One region of the Caballeronia sp. 11_S32 genome, then DNA from elsewhere that is predicted to be linked to it. Evidence: predicted binding sites of a transcription regulator. Region 1 holds the regulator's gene; each other region holds the start of a gene.
The links. The regulator LexA, encoded in region 1, represses DNA repair genes until DNA is damaged. The targets are predictions, from matches to a motif close to ACTGTATNNNNATACAGT.
Positions count from the first base shown of each region.

Region 1 (3,094 bases):
GGCGTACGCGGCGAAGCCGGTCAAGGCCGAAGCCGGGGCGTGAGCGCATGAGCGTCTGAAGCAGCGCCCCGTGCGCGGGGCCGCTTGACGCGTCAACCGTTCAGATCGACCGCCACGAGCTTCCACGACACGAGCCCGTCGCGATGGAAGATAGCCGAATAGCGCGCGTCGCCCGCGCCGTGCTGGTACGTGACGACGAACGTGTTCAGGCTTCTGTAGCCGGCGGTGGTCTGCGGCGGTTCCCTCGGCGGCTGTTGCGCGGTCGCGACGCCGGATGAAGGCGCGTTCGCCGGGGTGGCCGGGGAGCCATCGCCTGCCTGCGGCGGACGCTCGCCGGGAACGCCGCGCGGCGGAATGCCGTTCAGAATGGCCGCGACGCCGTCCGGTGTCGCATACGAATCGACCAGAGGACCGACGAGCGCCGCGCCGATCATCGCCCCGATGATCGCGAGCGGATTGCCGCTCTTCTGGATATCCACGCGCCGCGTCAGCAGCGCCGCGACCTGTTCCTTGAGGCTTGCACGCAGCGCGGGGAAATCGACGTACTGGTTGACGGTCTGCGCATCGCGCGCATCGGCCGCGCGCTTCACACGATTCAATGCGATGTACGGCGACGCGTATATAAAACCGAGCGCCGCGACGAGAATCAGGACGACGAGCGCGGTGGCGACGGATCGGGTAGTGCGGGTCATGCGACGACAAAGCCTCTCTTGCAGGACGTGAATCAAGGATTGACCGCGCGGGCGCGGATTATATCCCGGGACTTCGCGTCGTTCGTGCGCTGGGTCTCAATTCGCCGCCGCAAAGTCTCGCCGATGCCTTACGCCAGCGTACCGCCGGCCAGGTCCGCGCTTTCCTCGGCGATGCAGCGGTCGATCATGCGCGACACTTCGTCGATCTTGCCCACCAGAATGACGCGCGATTGCCCGCGATAGACGCGCACCGGCGCCCGCTCCGCGGGTTCCGCATGCACCGCGCTGTTCAACGATACGCGTGCGAACGCCGGCTGGCGCGACGGCAGCGCGGGCATGTCGTCGAAGAGATCGGGCGTGGTCTCGGCGCGCGGCATGCCACAACCGATCAGTGAGCGCAGATGGCGCAGACGGCCGAATTGACGGAAGGGCAGCAGACGGGCAAAACGTTCCATGATGACTCTCCAGACGATAGGACGCACCGCGGCGCACCGCGAACGGTGGCCGTCATGCTTGTTTAGATGAACCCGTAAATATCTCTGGTCGCGGTTGCGGGGGCCGGATGTGGCCTTTGGAGATATTTATCTTCTTACGATCGGCGGCCGGAAGACTGCATGCCGATTGCTGTTGGTGAGGCTATTTTGCGTGCTCAGCGAGACATTTTTTGTCTCGAAAATCTTGAAGACCGGATTTATTTTCGGCCTCCGCCGTGTCGCCATGTTGCCGATGCGCGAGCCCGGACCGTCAGAACTCGCCCGAGCGGATCAATCCCACTGCGATGCCTTCGAGCGCGAAATCGCTGCTGCCGGAGCGCACGAAAATGTTTTCATAGTCAGGGTTCTCGGCGATCAGTTCGACGCCGTCCGGACGGCGCTTCCAGCGCTTCACCGTGACGTCGTCGCCGAGGCGCGCGACCACGATCTGCCCGTCCTTCGCTTCGCTGCGCTTTTGCACCGCGAGCAGGTCACCGTCGAGAATGCCGGCGTCACGCATCGACAGGCCGCGCACTTTGAGCAGATAGTCCGGCTTGCTGGAGAAGAGCGCGGGATCGCACGCGTAATGCTGTGAGATGTGCTCTTGCGCGAGGATCGGGCTACCCGCCGCGACACGACCGACCAAAGGCAGCGAAAGCTGCATGATGGTCGGATGCGGCAGAGTCAACTGATGCGGCAATTCCTCCGAGCGATCGATGCGCGATGCATCGCCGAGCAGCCGGATGCCGCGCGACGAGCCCGCCGCCAGTTCGATCACGCCCTTGCGCGCCAACGCCCGCAGATGCTCCTCAGCCGAGTTCGCCGAACTGAAACCGAGCTCCGCCGCGATCTCGGCGCGTGTCGGCGGAAAGCCGGTGCGGTCGATCGCGCGCTGGATGAGTTCGAACACCTGCTGCTGCCGCGCGGTAAGTTTTGATGTTTTGGTCACTGGCTCGGGCCCCTGGTGCACTGTATGAATGGACAGGTGACTGTATTTTTATACAGTATTTCCGGCTTTTCAAGCTTTACTTTAAGTTCGCGCTCGGCGGGCTTCCGAACGCCCGTTCCAGGCTGACTTGCGCTTCTTCCATCAGGGAATATCGTTCTTAGCAGCTTTACGTATAAAAAAGTGAAGAACGATTATTTCTAATCATATAGACGCCTCGATAGACTGATTCCGTCAATTCGATAAGACGGAGAGCGGGGAATGCAAAGCATCAGACTGGGATTGGGCAAGGGGGCGCGGCGCCTGTTCGCGGCGGCGGCGCTGACGGCGGCGAGCACCGGCATGACCGCGCACGCGGTTGCGCAGACGTCGTTTCTGAACGTCTCCTACGACCCGACCCGCGAGCTGTACCAGGATTTCAATCAGGCGTTCGCGAAGAAGTGGAAGGCGGACACCGGCGAGACCGTGACCTTCAAGCAGTCGCACGGCGGCTCGGGCGGACAGGCGCGCGCGGTGCTGGACGGCCTCCAGGCCGATGTCGTGACCCTCGCGCTCGCTTACGACATCGACGCGCTCGCGAACAAGGGTCTCGTCGGCGCGGACTGGCAGAAGCGTCTTCCGGACAACGCATCGCCGTACACGTCGACGATCGTGTTCCTCGTGCGCAAGGGCAACCCGAAGCACATCAAGGACTGGGACGATCTGACGAAGCCGGGCGTGTCGATCGTCACGCCGAACCCGAAGACTTCAGGCGGCGCGCGCTGGAACTACCTCGCGGCGTGGGCGTACGCGCAGCACAAGCCGGGCGGCAACGAGCAGACCGCGAAGGATTTCGTGACGAAGCTCTACAAAAACGCCGGGGTGCTCGATTCCGGCGCGCGCGGCGCGACGACGAGCTTCGTGCAGCGCGGGCAGGGCGACGTGCTGATCGCGTGGGAAAACGAGGCGTTCCTGTCGCTGAAGGAATTCGGTCCGGACAAGTT
Region 1 covers NZ_JBXOWH010000003.1:2,039,126-2,042,219, reverse strand. The annotation lists gene AC1Z32_RS21145 (universal stress protein) at 1-43, shown strand, start outside; gene AC1Z32_RS21140 (DUF2939 domain-containing protein) at 93-692, opposite strand; gene AC1Z32_RS21135 (hypothetical protein) at 821-1,147, opposite strand; gene lexA (transcriptional repressor LexA) at 1,437-2,114, opposite strand; gene AC1Z32_RS21125 (sulfate ABC transporter substrate-binding protein) at 2,373-3,094, shown strand, end outside.

Region 2 (3,094 bases), on a different contig from region 1:
CAGACGCCGCTTGCCGCGCGGCTCCCATTTGAAGTGTTTCACGGCGTTGGTCAGAAAGACGTGCTCGCGCGGCAGGCCGGCGCGTTGCATCGCGTCGTCGAGCAACTGGCCCGCCGGACCGACGAACGGCTCGCCCTTCAAATCCTCCTGATCGCCAGGCTGTTCACCGAGCAGCATGATGCGCGCGTCGGACGGACCCGCGCCGCGCACCGCCTGCGTCGCGTTGCGCCACAGATCGCAGCGGCGGCAGGCGTCGAGCGACGTGGGCGCGTCGCGTTCGGGCTGGGCATCGAGCGCATCGACCTGAACGGGCTTGCCGCCGAGCGCGCCGACGCTCTGCGCCTGCGCGACACGCCGCGCGCCGCCACGCGCATCGCTCACGAGCTTGGGAATCAGCGCGCCTTCGGGCAGGCCCTTCCAGAAGCGCACCGGCATGTGCTGCTCGAGCGCCGATTCGTTCAGGCGCGCGGGATTGAAGATGCTGCGGTAATAGGTCATCCAGAGGGCTTCGGCGGCATCGGGCGCGTCCGCGGCATGGTCCGACGCGAGCGCGCGGCGGCGTTCCAGTTGCAGGCGCTCGCCGTCGAACATCGCTGCGCCGTCGGGTGTCGCGATGAGCCATGTCGAGCGTCCCATGCGCGCCGCGAAATGCTCCGCGCCCCAGGCGAGCACGTCGTGATCGGGTTCGTACCACGCGACATATTCGGGCGCGCCGAGCGCCGCGTCGCGCTGACGAAAGCGCACATACGCAATCATGTCGTGCTGCGCGCGGCGCACCGCTTTCGCCATCTTGTAGAGCCGCGCGCCGTCTTCATCGGCGGGCGATGCCGCCGAACGGTCGCCCGCCGCCCAGCGCCAGAGCACGCGGTAGAGAAAGCTCCAGCGGCGCGCGTCGCGGAAATGCGCGGCGTCTTTCAGGAGCGCGGCGAGTTCACGCGATACGCGGATGCGAGGCGTGTCGGCCGAATGCACGGACGGCGCGGATTCGTTGAACAACGCAGGCTCCGCTTGCGACGTGCGCCAGTCGACCGATTCGGGCGCGAGCCCCTGCGCGAGCGCATCGAGCGCGGCGGCGCGCCAGGCGTCGAAATCGTCGTCGATAGTGATGACGCGCATCAGATCAGCGAGAGTTGCACCGGACCGGTGGCGAGCGCGCGCCGCAGATTTTCCGAAGGCGCTTCGGCGAGCGGCGGCCGGTAATCCTCCGTGACGACGAACGGCCTCACCTTGTCCATGCCGCAGCGCAGCCGCACGAGATCGTGATAGCGCACACGCCGCGCCCGCCGCAATTCGACAATGCGCTTCGCGTTGCGCATGCCGATACCGGGCACGCGCGCGATCATGCGCGCGGGCGCGGCGTTCAGGTCGACGGGAAAGCGTTCGCGATGCGCGAGCGCCCACGCGAGCTTCGGATCGACATCGAGCGGGAGATTGCCGGCATCGCCGAGCAACTCGGCGGCGGCGAACCCGTAGCCGCGCATCAGAAAGTCCGCCTGATACAAACGATGCTCGCGCAGCAGCGGCGGCGCCTGCGACGGCACGCCAGACGGGCTGTCGGGAATCGGGCTGAACGCCGAGTAATAGACGCGCTTCAGTTGATACGAGCCGTAGAGCGTTTCGGCGGTGCCGAGGATGGTGCGGTCGTCGGTTTCATCGGCGCCGACGATCATCTGCGTGCTCTGCCCCGCCGGCGCGAAACGCGGCGCGCGCGGCTCCGCTTCGGATTCCTCGCGCGCCACGCGGATGTTGCCCATCGCCAGCTTGATCGTGCGGCCGCTTTTTTCCGGCGCGAGCCGCTCGAGGCCGATTTCCGTCGGCAGCTCGATGTTCACGCTGAGGCGGTCGGCATGGCGCCCCGCCTGCGCAATGAGTTCGGGGTCGGCATCAGGAATCGTCTTCAGATGGATGTAGCCGCGAAACTGATGCTTCTCGCGCAGCGTCTTCGCGACGAGCACGAGCTGCTCCATCGTGTAGTTCGACGAACGAATCACCCCGGAGCTGAGAAACAGGCCGTCGATGTAGTTGCGGCGGTAAAAATCCAGCGTGAGGCCGACGACTTCATCGGGCGTGAAACGCGCACGCGGCACATTGCTGGAACGGCGGTTGATGCAGTACCGGCAATCGTAAAGACAAAAGTTGGTCAGCAGGATCTTGAGCAGCGAAACGCAGCGGCCATCGGGCGTGAAGCTGTGGCAGATGCCGGAGCCGGTGCTGGCGCCGAGACCGTCGATGCCGCGCGACTCGCGCCTGGGCGCGCCGCCGCTCGCGCACGAAGCGTCGTACTTGGCGGCATCCGCGAGAATTTCGAGCTTTTCGGAGAGATCCATCTTGCATATGATACTGTATGTTTATACAGTATCTCACGTAGGTCGCGGAGTCAAACACAAATGTCCATGGCAGGACGTTTGCAACCCCTCTCGCATGCTTCGCGCCTGGCCCAACACTTCATTCATCGGAGAGCCTCATGCGATTCGACTACAAGACGTTCCACATCGATTGCACCGCGCGTCACGATCAGGACGGAAGTTACTACGCACACGCAAAGATCACGCGTTCGCCAGAAGAGCACAGCGGGCACATGGAAGCCTTCGAATCGGGCGAACTCGATTCCTTCACGAGCGAATCGGATGCCGTGCATTGCGCGCGGGCGTGGGCTATCGAATGGTGCGACGAGGCGTTGGCCTGACGCTTGTGCTTCTTCCCGTAGTACGGTCTGAAGCCGAACCGGCGCTCGCCCCATCTCGCGCGGCACGGCGATTGCGCAAGGAACTCCGCGACGCCGCAGCATTGTGCGAGGCGGCGCGCATCAAGACCATCGATCAACGGGAGGACACCATGAAGAACGCGAAGAGAAGCCTGCTTGTTTCGGCAATGATCCTGAGCCTATCCGGTGCAGCGTTCGCGCAAGGCGCGGGCGGTGGCGCGGGTGGCGGCACGGCGGGCGGCAATGGCGCGGGTCAAGGCGGCACCGGCATGAGCACGCCGAACAGCAACGGCGTAACGGGAACGACCTCGGGCGCATCGGGGGCGAACACCATGGGCTCGTCGCAAAGCAACAAGATGCACAAGAACAAGAAGAGCAGTTCGGACTCGG
Region 2 covers NZ_JBXOWH010000001.1:417,574-420,667, reverse strand. The annotation lists gene AC1Z32_RS01930 (UdgX family uracil-DNA binding protein) at 1-1,116, opposite strand, end outside; gene AC1Z32_RS01925 (putative DNA modification/repair radical SAM protein) at 1,116-2,327, opposite strand; gene AC1Z32_RS01920 (hypothetical protein) at 2,465-2,686, shown strand; gene AC1Z32_RS01915 (hypothetical protein) at 2,758-3,094, shown strand, end outside.
Region 2: a site for LexA is predicted at 2,340-2,357, ahead of AC1Z32_RS01925 (putative DNA modification/repair radical SAM protein). Genes of this name have one in related genera too.

Region 3 (3,094 bases), on a different contig from region 1:
GCTCGAGATTTTTTGTTGGAGGGAAACACAAACACGCGCTGCGATGTTGCCGGCAGCGTTGCCTCTGCCTGCTCGGGCACTTGCGAGACCAGCGGATCCTTCGCACCAAGCGAATCACTTGAATCCGATACGGCGTGGCCTTCGGCAGGATCCTGATGCTTCTGCGTCAACGACTCGATCAGGTGCGCGAACCCTCGTAGTCCATGCGGTGAAGTCAAAGGTTCCAATGCGGTCGTCCCTGGATGTCGAAGGTCCATAGTAATACGCCATGGGGATGGTTGCTCTCTCGGCCAGCCGTTGCTTCGCTGACACGGGAGAATTCCGTGCGCACGGGTCCATCGTCAATCAATCACGGCTGTGCGCCAAATGCCGAGGCGGGGCAGGATGGAGCGGCGTTTCAACCCGAAGTCCTCACTCAAGCAACATGTGTGTGCCGGTGCGGATCGAAGGCGGCCGAACTCTGATTGGTTTCGGCATCGCGCTTGTTGATTTTTCTTTGGGCGGCTTTCATGCTTCGCCCGGTTCCTTGTCCACGTCCTTGAAGTCGTCCCTCGGGTCATCGCCGATCAGGTCTTCGATTTCAAGTTCGTCGATGAACTCGTCAAGCGAGACTTCGACGATGTTCTCAGGGAACGATTCGAGTGTGTCGAGCCATTCTTTCACCGCCGTGCCCTTTTCGCCGTCTTTCCAGTCGTCCGAACGCTCGGCGTAGGCTTTTTCGAGTGCCCGGTGCACATTCTCGAAATCCGCGCGCACATCTCTGCCCTTCTGATTGTAGTCATCGACCGCAGCCTGGAGCGTCGCGCGCGCGGAGACGAGTGCTTCATTGAACACCCCCACCGCCTGTCCCAGTCGGATGCGCTGCGCGCTTAGGATATCGAGCCCCTCTTCCATGCGCTTGAGGTCCGCTGCTTTGATCTTGAATGTCATGGTTGTTTGATGGTGGCGTAGACTGATTTCCAACGCTGTCGGACTGCGGTGTGTCCTGCATAACATTAGCTTAAGGGAGGCCGAGCTACCATCGTGTGGGCAAAAACGACGCGAACGTTCATGAATCGATACTTCACCACCCGGCAAGGCGCGATTCGTCGCCTCATGGCGATCAAGCGCGAGGGAGCCGAGGCGTTTCGTGCGAATGTAGTCGGCAGGCAGAGCAATGGCAGCGAAGTCTTCGGGCTCGAACAAGTGCTGCTGCATCTGCGGGTAGGGCGCATCGCGTATTTCTCGTGCGGAGATTCGTGCGACCACGACATCGTCTTCGTCAGCTAGACGACGGCGGTGCGCCGCCGGATGTCACGCCGTCTCTTTCGCGTCGGGCCGTGTTACCTGCGCCTTCAGCACCGACACCGGTGAAAAGCTCTGGGGAAGCGCGGTTGCCCGCTAGCGGACAGGCGACCCAGATCACCTACGAAGCGAACGGCAAGTATTACGGGCTAATCCCGGCGGGCGGCCGCGGCTCCTTCCTGGGGTGTGCGCTGCCGGACAAGCATCGACCGCGACTCGTCCCCTTGTTTAGTCGATCGGTGGAACAATAAAACCTGGATGGTCGTTGTGCACGTCTCAAATCCGTCGCGACCTCGATGGCCAGACCATCAATGCAAGGCCCCACGCGTGGGAATAGTCGAACTTGACGGCCCGGCGAGAATGCTACGGATGGCAGCGAGAGACTCTTCGGCTATTGGACTCGGTGTTTGGCGAGACAGGGGCGGGAACGCTGGGGCTCTCACGCCCAAGTATCTGCAGAGGGCAGAAAGATATGGTTTTCCCGATCTGCCGCATTTCTCCGCAGCGACAGTAATGGCCGCATCGCCGACTTTGCGCCGAAGCCACTCGAGCGTTCGGCGGTCCTTTTCGTTGTAGACCCTGACCAGGTGCTCCATCATCGCCTCCGATGTGCCTGTATATAAATACAGTACTGTTACTATATACAGGGTCCTTGAGCAGGGCAAGGGTCACTCTGGCCATGAGAGGTGTGCGCAGGAAAATTCTCCGCAGTGCGGAGAGTCTCGGACGTCGTCAGGGTTTCGTGCTTGAACGGTTTCGGGTAACGTGGCCGCTCTCCTCAGCCGCTTCGCTGCCACACTGACTGCATCGATTTATGACTCAATTGGTTCCCGACTCTCTAGTCGACGACGTACGGCGGCTGATCGATAGCGCACGTTCTCGCGTCGCCGTTACGGTGAACGCCGAACTCACGCTTCTGTACTGGCAGATCGGTCGTCGCATCAGCGAAGGTGTGCTCGGGGGCGCTCGCGCCGATTACGGACAGCAGGTCCTCGACGGGCTGGCGCGGCAACTGACGGCGGCCTACGGCCGTGGATGGAGCGAGAAGCAGTTGCGACATTGCATGAGGGCGGCGGAGGTCTTTTCGGACGAGGGAATTCTCTCCGCGCTGCGGAGAGAATTGAGCTGGACCCATCTCAAGACGCTGATGTATATCGATGATCCGCTCAAGCGCGACTACTACATCGAGTTATGCCGACTCGAGCGGTGGTCGTCGAGACAGTTACACGAACGCATCCAGTCGATGCTGTTCGAGCGCAGTGCGCTTTCGCGAAAGCCGGCCGATGTGATCCGGAACGAACTTTCGCAGTTGAAGGAAACGCGGGAGCTCACGCCCGAAGTCGTCCTCAAAGATCCGTACGTGCTCGATTTTCTCGGGCTGAACGACCGCTACCTGGAGCGGGATCTGGAAGACGCCATCCTGCGAGAGATGGAGCAGTTTCTGCTCGAGCTGGGGGCGGGATTTTCCTTCGTCGCGCGGCAGAAGCGCCTGCAGATCGACGACGACGATTTTTATCTGGATCTGCTGTTCTATAACCGAAAGCTTCGGCGCCTTGTTGCGATCGAACTCAAGCTGGGTGCATTCAAGGCTGAGTACAAGAGTCAAATGGAGCTCTATCTCCGCTGGCTCGCGAAGCACGAGCAGGAACCAGGAGAACAGTCGCCCATCGGCATCATCTTATGTGCTGGCAAAAAGCAGGAGCAGATCGAACTGCTGGAACTGGGAAATAGCGGAATACACGTCGCCGAATACCTGACGGTGTTGCCGCCACGCGAGACGCTTAAGGCGAAGCTCCACCAATCGATTGCG
Region 3 covers NZ_JBXOWH010000006.1:116,471-119,564, reverse strand. The annotation lists gene AC1Z32_RS39205 (hypothetical protein) at 508-1,248, opposite strand; gene AC1Z32_RS39200 (CppA family protein) at 1,593-1,880, opposite strand; gene AC1Z32_RS39195 (PDDEXK nuclease domain-containing protein) at 2,099-3,094, shown strand, end outside.
Region 3: a site for LexA is predicted at 1,897-1,914, ahead of AC1Z32_RS39200 (CppA family protein). Genes of this name have one in related genera too.

Region 4 (3,094 bases), 590 kb from region 1:
ACGGACACCGACGTCAGCACGCCCTGCAGCAGCGTCACCACGACGAAGAAGAGGTTCGCGCCGAGGCCGCCCGCGGCGAGCGCGTCGGGGCCGAGCGAGCCGAGCAGGATGGTGTCGGTGACGCCCATCGCCATCTGCGAAAGCTGCGCGATGGCGAGCGGCGCGGCGAGGCGCGCCGTGTCGACGGCGTGACGCGAGAGGCTCGGCGGTCCTTGATGCGCGCGCGTGGCGCGCGTGACTTGCGGTTGCATGGTCGATCGGGTGGAAACAAAAGGCCGCGCACATGCACGGCCGGACTGGAACGCGAGGGGGCGAAAAGCGGAGCGCGATGCGCAACACGCGCTGACGGAGAACCGACGCTGAAAACCCGGCGCTGAAACCAGAACGAAAGACGTCTAGCTTATTGCGTCGCGCGCGGCGTGTCGATGACGCGTTCTCTTATGAGCGATATTCCGAACCGCGCGGGGCTGCCGAGACGTGCTAGTCGGGCGCGCGCACGTGGATCGTCTGGCCGTCGAGCTTCACCTTCTGGCCCGCGCGGATCTTGCAGGTCTTGCGCGTCTCGACTTGCCCGTCGACGGTGACATCGCCCATCGCGACGCGCGCTTTCGCCGAGCCGCCGCTGTCCGCGAGGCCCATCAGCTTGAGCAGATTGTGAAGTTCGATGAAGTCGCCCGTGAGGGTGAATTTGAGTGGCGGCATGGGACGGGCGAAGCGGGAAAGCGGGAAAAGACCTCAATCATAAACCACCGCGACCGGCGCGCCGCCGCGGTGCCGGGCACGAGCTGTGCTGTTTCCCCGAAAGACCGGTAATCGAAACGCAAGCGAGCGCGTTGGCAAATGTAGCCAGATGAAACCGTCGGTAACAATGACTGGTTTTCGCGAACTCGCCCGATCGACGGCTGGTCCGATGTTTTGATCGATGCAGCTTCGGTCATCTTTTTCCAATCGACAAAAGTCGCGCGGATCGCTCGTTTCACTGCCGTAAGAGCGCCGCCGACGCCAACTAAAGAGAGGACTAACTTATGACTCGCGCACGAATCCTTTTAATCGGTTCCGCCATTGCCACGCTCGCCGCTTCGGGCGCCTACGCGCAAACCACGACGCAGTCCGCGCCGGTGCAGCCGATGCAGCCGCAAACCATGCAGCCGATGCAGGCCGCGCCGGGCACCGCCGCACCGGGGCAAATGCAAGGGCAAATGCAAGGCCAGATGCCCACGCAGGCCCAGCAGCCGGTGACGCCGCCGCAGCAAAACGTCGTCGCGCCCGCGCCAACCGATCCGCTCGTCCAGCGCCGCAACGCGAACGCCGAGGCGAACGCCGAATACAGCGCGTCGAAGAAGGCATCGAAGGCCGAGTTGAAGGCGCAGAACCAGCAGGCCAAGGCGCAATACAAGGAAGAGCTGAAGAACGCGAAGATCAACCGCAAGGCGGACAAGGATGCCGCCAAGGCGGAACTGAACGCGACGGAGCCGGGCACGCCGAAGGACACGGGCCTGCAGCACTGAGCGTGAAGCGCCGTGAGGCTGGCTGACTGTCTCGCGGCATCGGGAAAAAGAGGGAGGACATCATGAATAGAAAAGCCAACGCACTGCTGGCCGCGCTCGTCGCGGGCACGTTCGCGAGCATGAGCGCGGCATCGTTCGCGCAAACGACGAGCGACGCGCCAATGACCCACGCCGACAAGAAGGCCGCGAAGAAGCAGGCCGAAGCCGACAAGGACGCGGCCGTCGCACAGGCCAAGGCCGACAAGAAGAAGACCGAGTCGCAGTCCGAAGCCAACGAAGCCGCCGCCGACGCGAATCTGAAGAACGCGAAGAAGGCGCAGTAACCCGCGCTTCTGCCGCGGTGCGAGCCCGGTTCCCTGCGAGCCGGGCTCGCTGCTTTTTGGGGCCAAAAGCCCTGACGCGCCAAAGACTTGCGCGCGCGGGTTGTATGGATATACAGTGTGCGTCACTCTTTTCCCGCGCTTTCTTCCTCACGTGCTCACGCTTCCCGACACCGCCGACGCCGCTTCCGAATCCACCGCGAAACAGGTCGCCGACTATCTCGCGAAGCTGAACGAGGCGCAGCGTCAGGCTGTCGAATTCGGCGTCGATGAACCCGGCCGCGCGGGCGGGCCGCTTCTCGTGATCGCGGGTGCGGGGTCGGGCAAGACCAATACGCTTGCGCATCGCGTCGCGCATCTGCTGGTGAAGGGCGCGGACCCGCATCGCATTCTGCTGCTCACGTTTTCGCGCCGCGCGGCGCTCGAGATGACACGGCGCGTGTCGCGCATCGCGATGAACGCGCTCGGCACGCGCAGCGCCATCGCACAGGGCCTCACGTGGTCGGGCACGTTTCACAGCGTCGGCGCGCGCCTGCTGCGCGATTACGCCGATCTCGTCGGGCTCGCGCCGTCGTTCACCATCAACGACCGCGAGGATTCCGCCGATCTCATGAACCTCGTGCGGCACGAGCTCGGTTTGTCATCGAAGGAAAAGCGCTTTCCGGCCAAGTCCACGTGCTTCGCGATCTACTCGCGCGTCGTGAATACGGGCGCGTCGCTGGCGACCGTGCTCGACCAGTCGTATCCGTGGTGCCGCGAATGGGAAGCCGATCTGAAGCGCCTCTTCGCCGCGTACGTCGCCGCGAAACAGGCGCAAAGCGTGCTCGACTACGACGACCTGCTGCTCTACTGGTCGCATCTCGCGGCTGAGCCGTCGGTCGCGGCGGATCTCGCGAGCCGCTTCGATCACGTCCTCGTCGATGAATACCAGGACACCAACCGCCTGCAGGCGTCCATCCTGCTCGCGATGAAGCCGGACGGGCGCGGCCTCACCGTCGTCGGCGACGATGCGCAGTCCATCTATTCGTTCCGCGGCGCGACGGTGCGCAACATCCTCGATTTTCCGGGCCATTTCGAGCCGCCCGCCGCCACCGTCACGCTCGATCGCAACTATCGTTCGACGGAGCCGATTCTCGCGGCGTCGAACGCGGTGATCGGGCTCGCGTCCGAGCGCTATACGAAGAACCTCTGGACCGACAAGGCCTCGGCGCAGAAGCCGCGCGTCGTCTCCGTCGCCGATGAAGCCGATCAGGCGCGCTATGTCGT
Region 4 covers NZ_JBXOWH010000003.1:2,628,547-2,631,640, reverse strand. The annotation lists gene AC1Z32_RS24010 (MATE family efflux transporter) at 1-251, opposite strand, end outside; gene AC1Z32_RS24005 (RNA-binding S4 domain-containing protein) at 481-702, opposite strand; gene AC1Z32_RS24000 (hypothetical protein) at 1,026-1,508, shown strand; gene AC1Z32_RS23995 (hypothetical protein) at 1,571-1,831, shown strand; gene AC1Z32_RS23990 (ATP-dependent helicase) at 1,983-3,094, shown strand, end outside.
Region 4: a site for LexA is predicted at 1,931-1,948, ahead of AC1Z32_RS23990 (ATP-dependent helicase). Genes of this name have one in related genera too.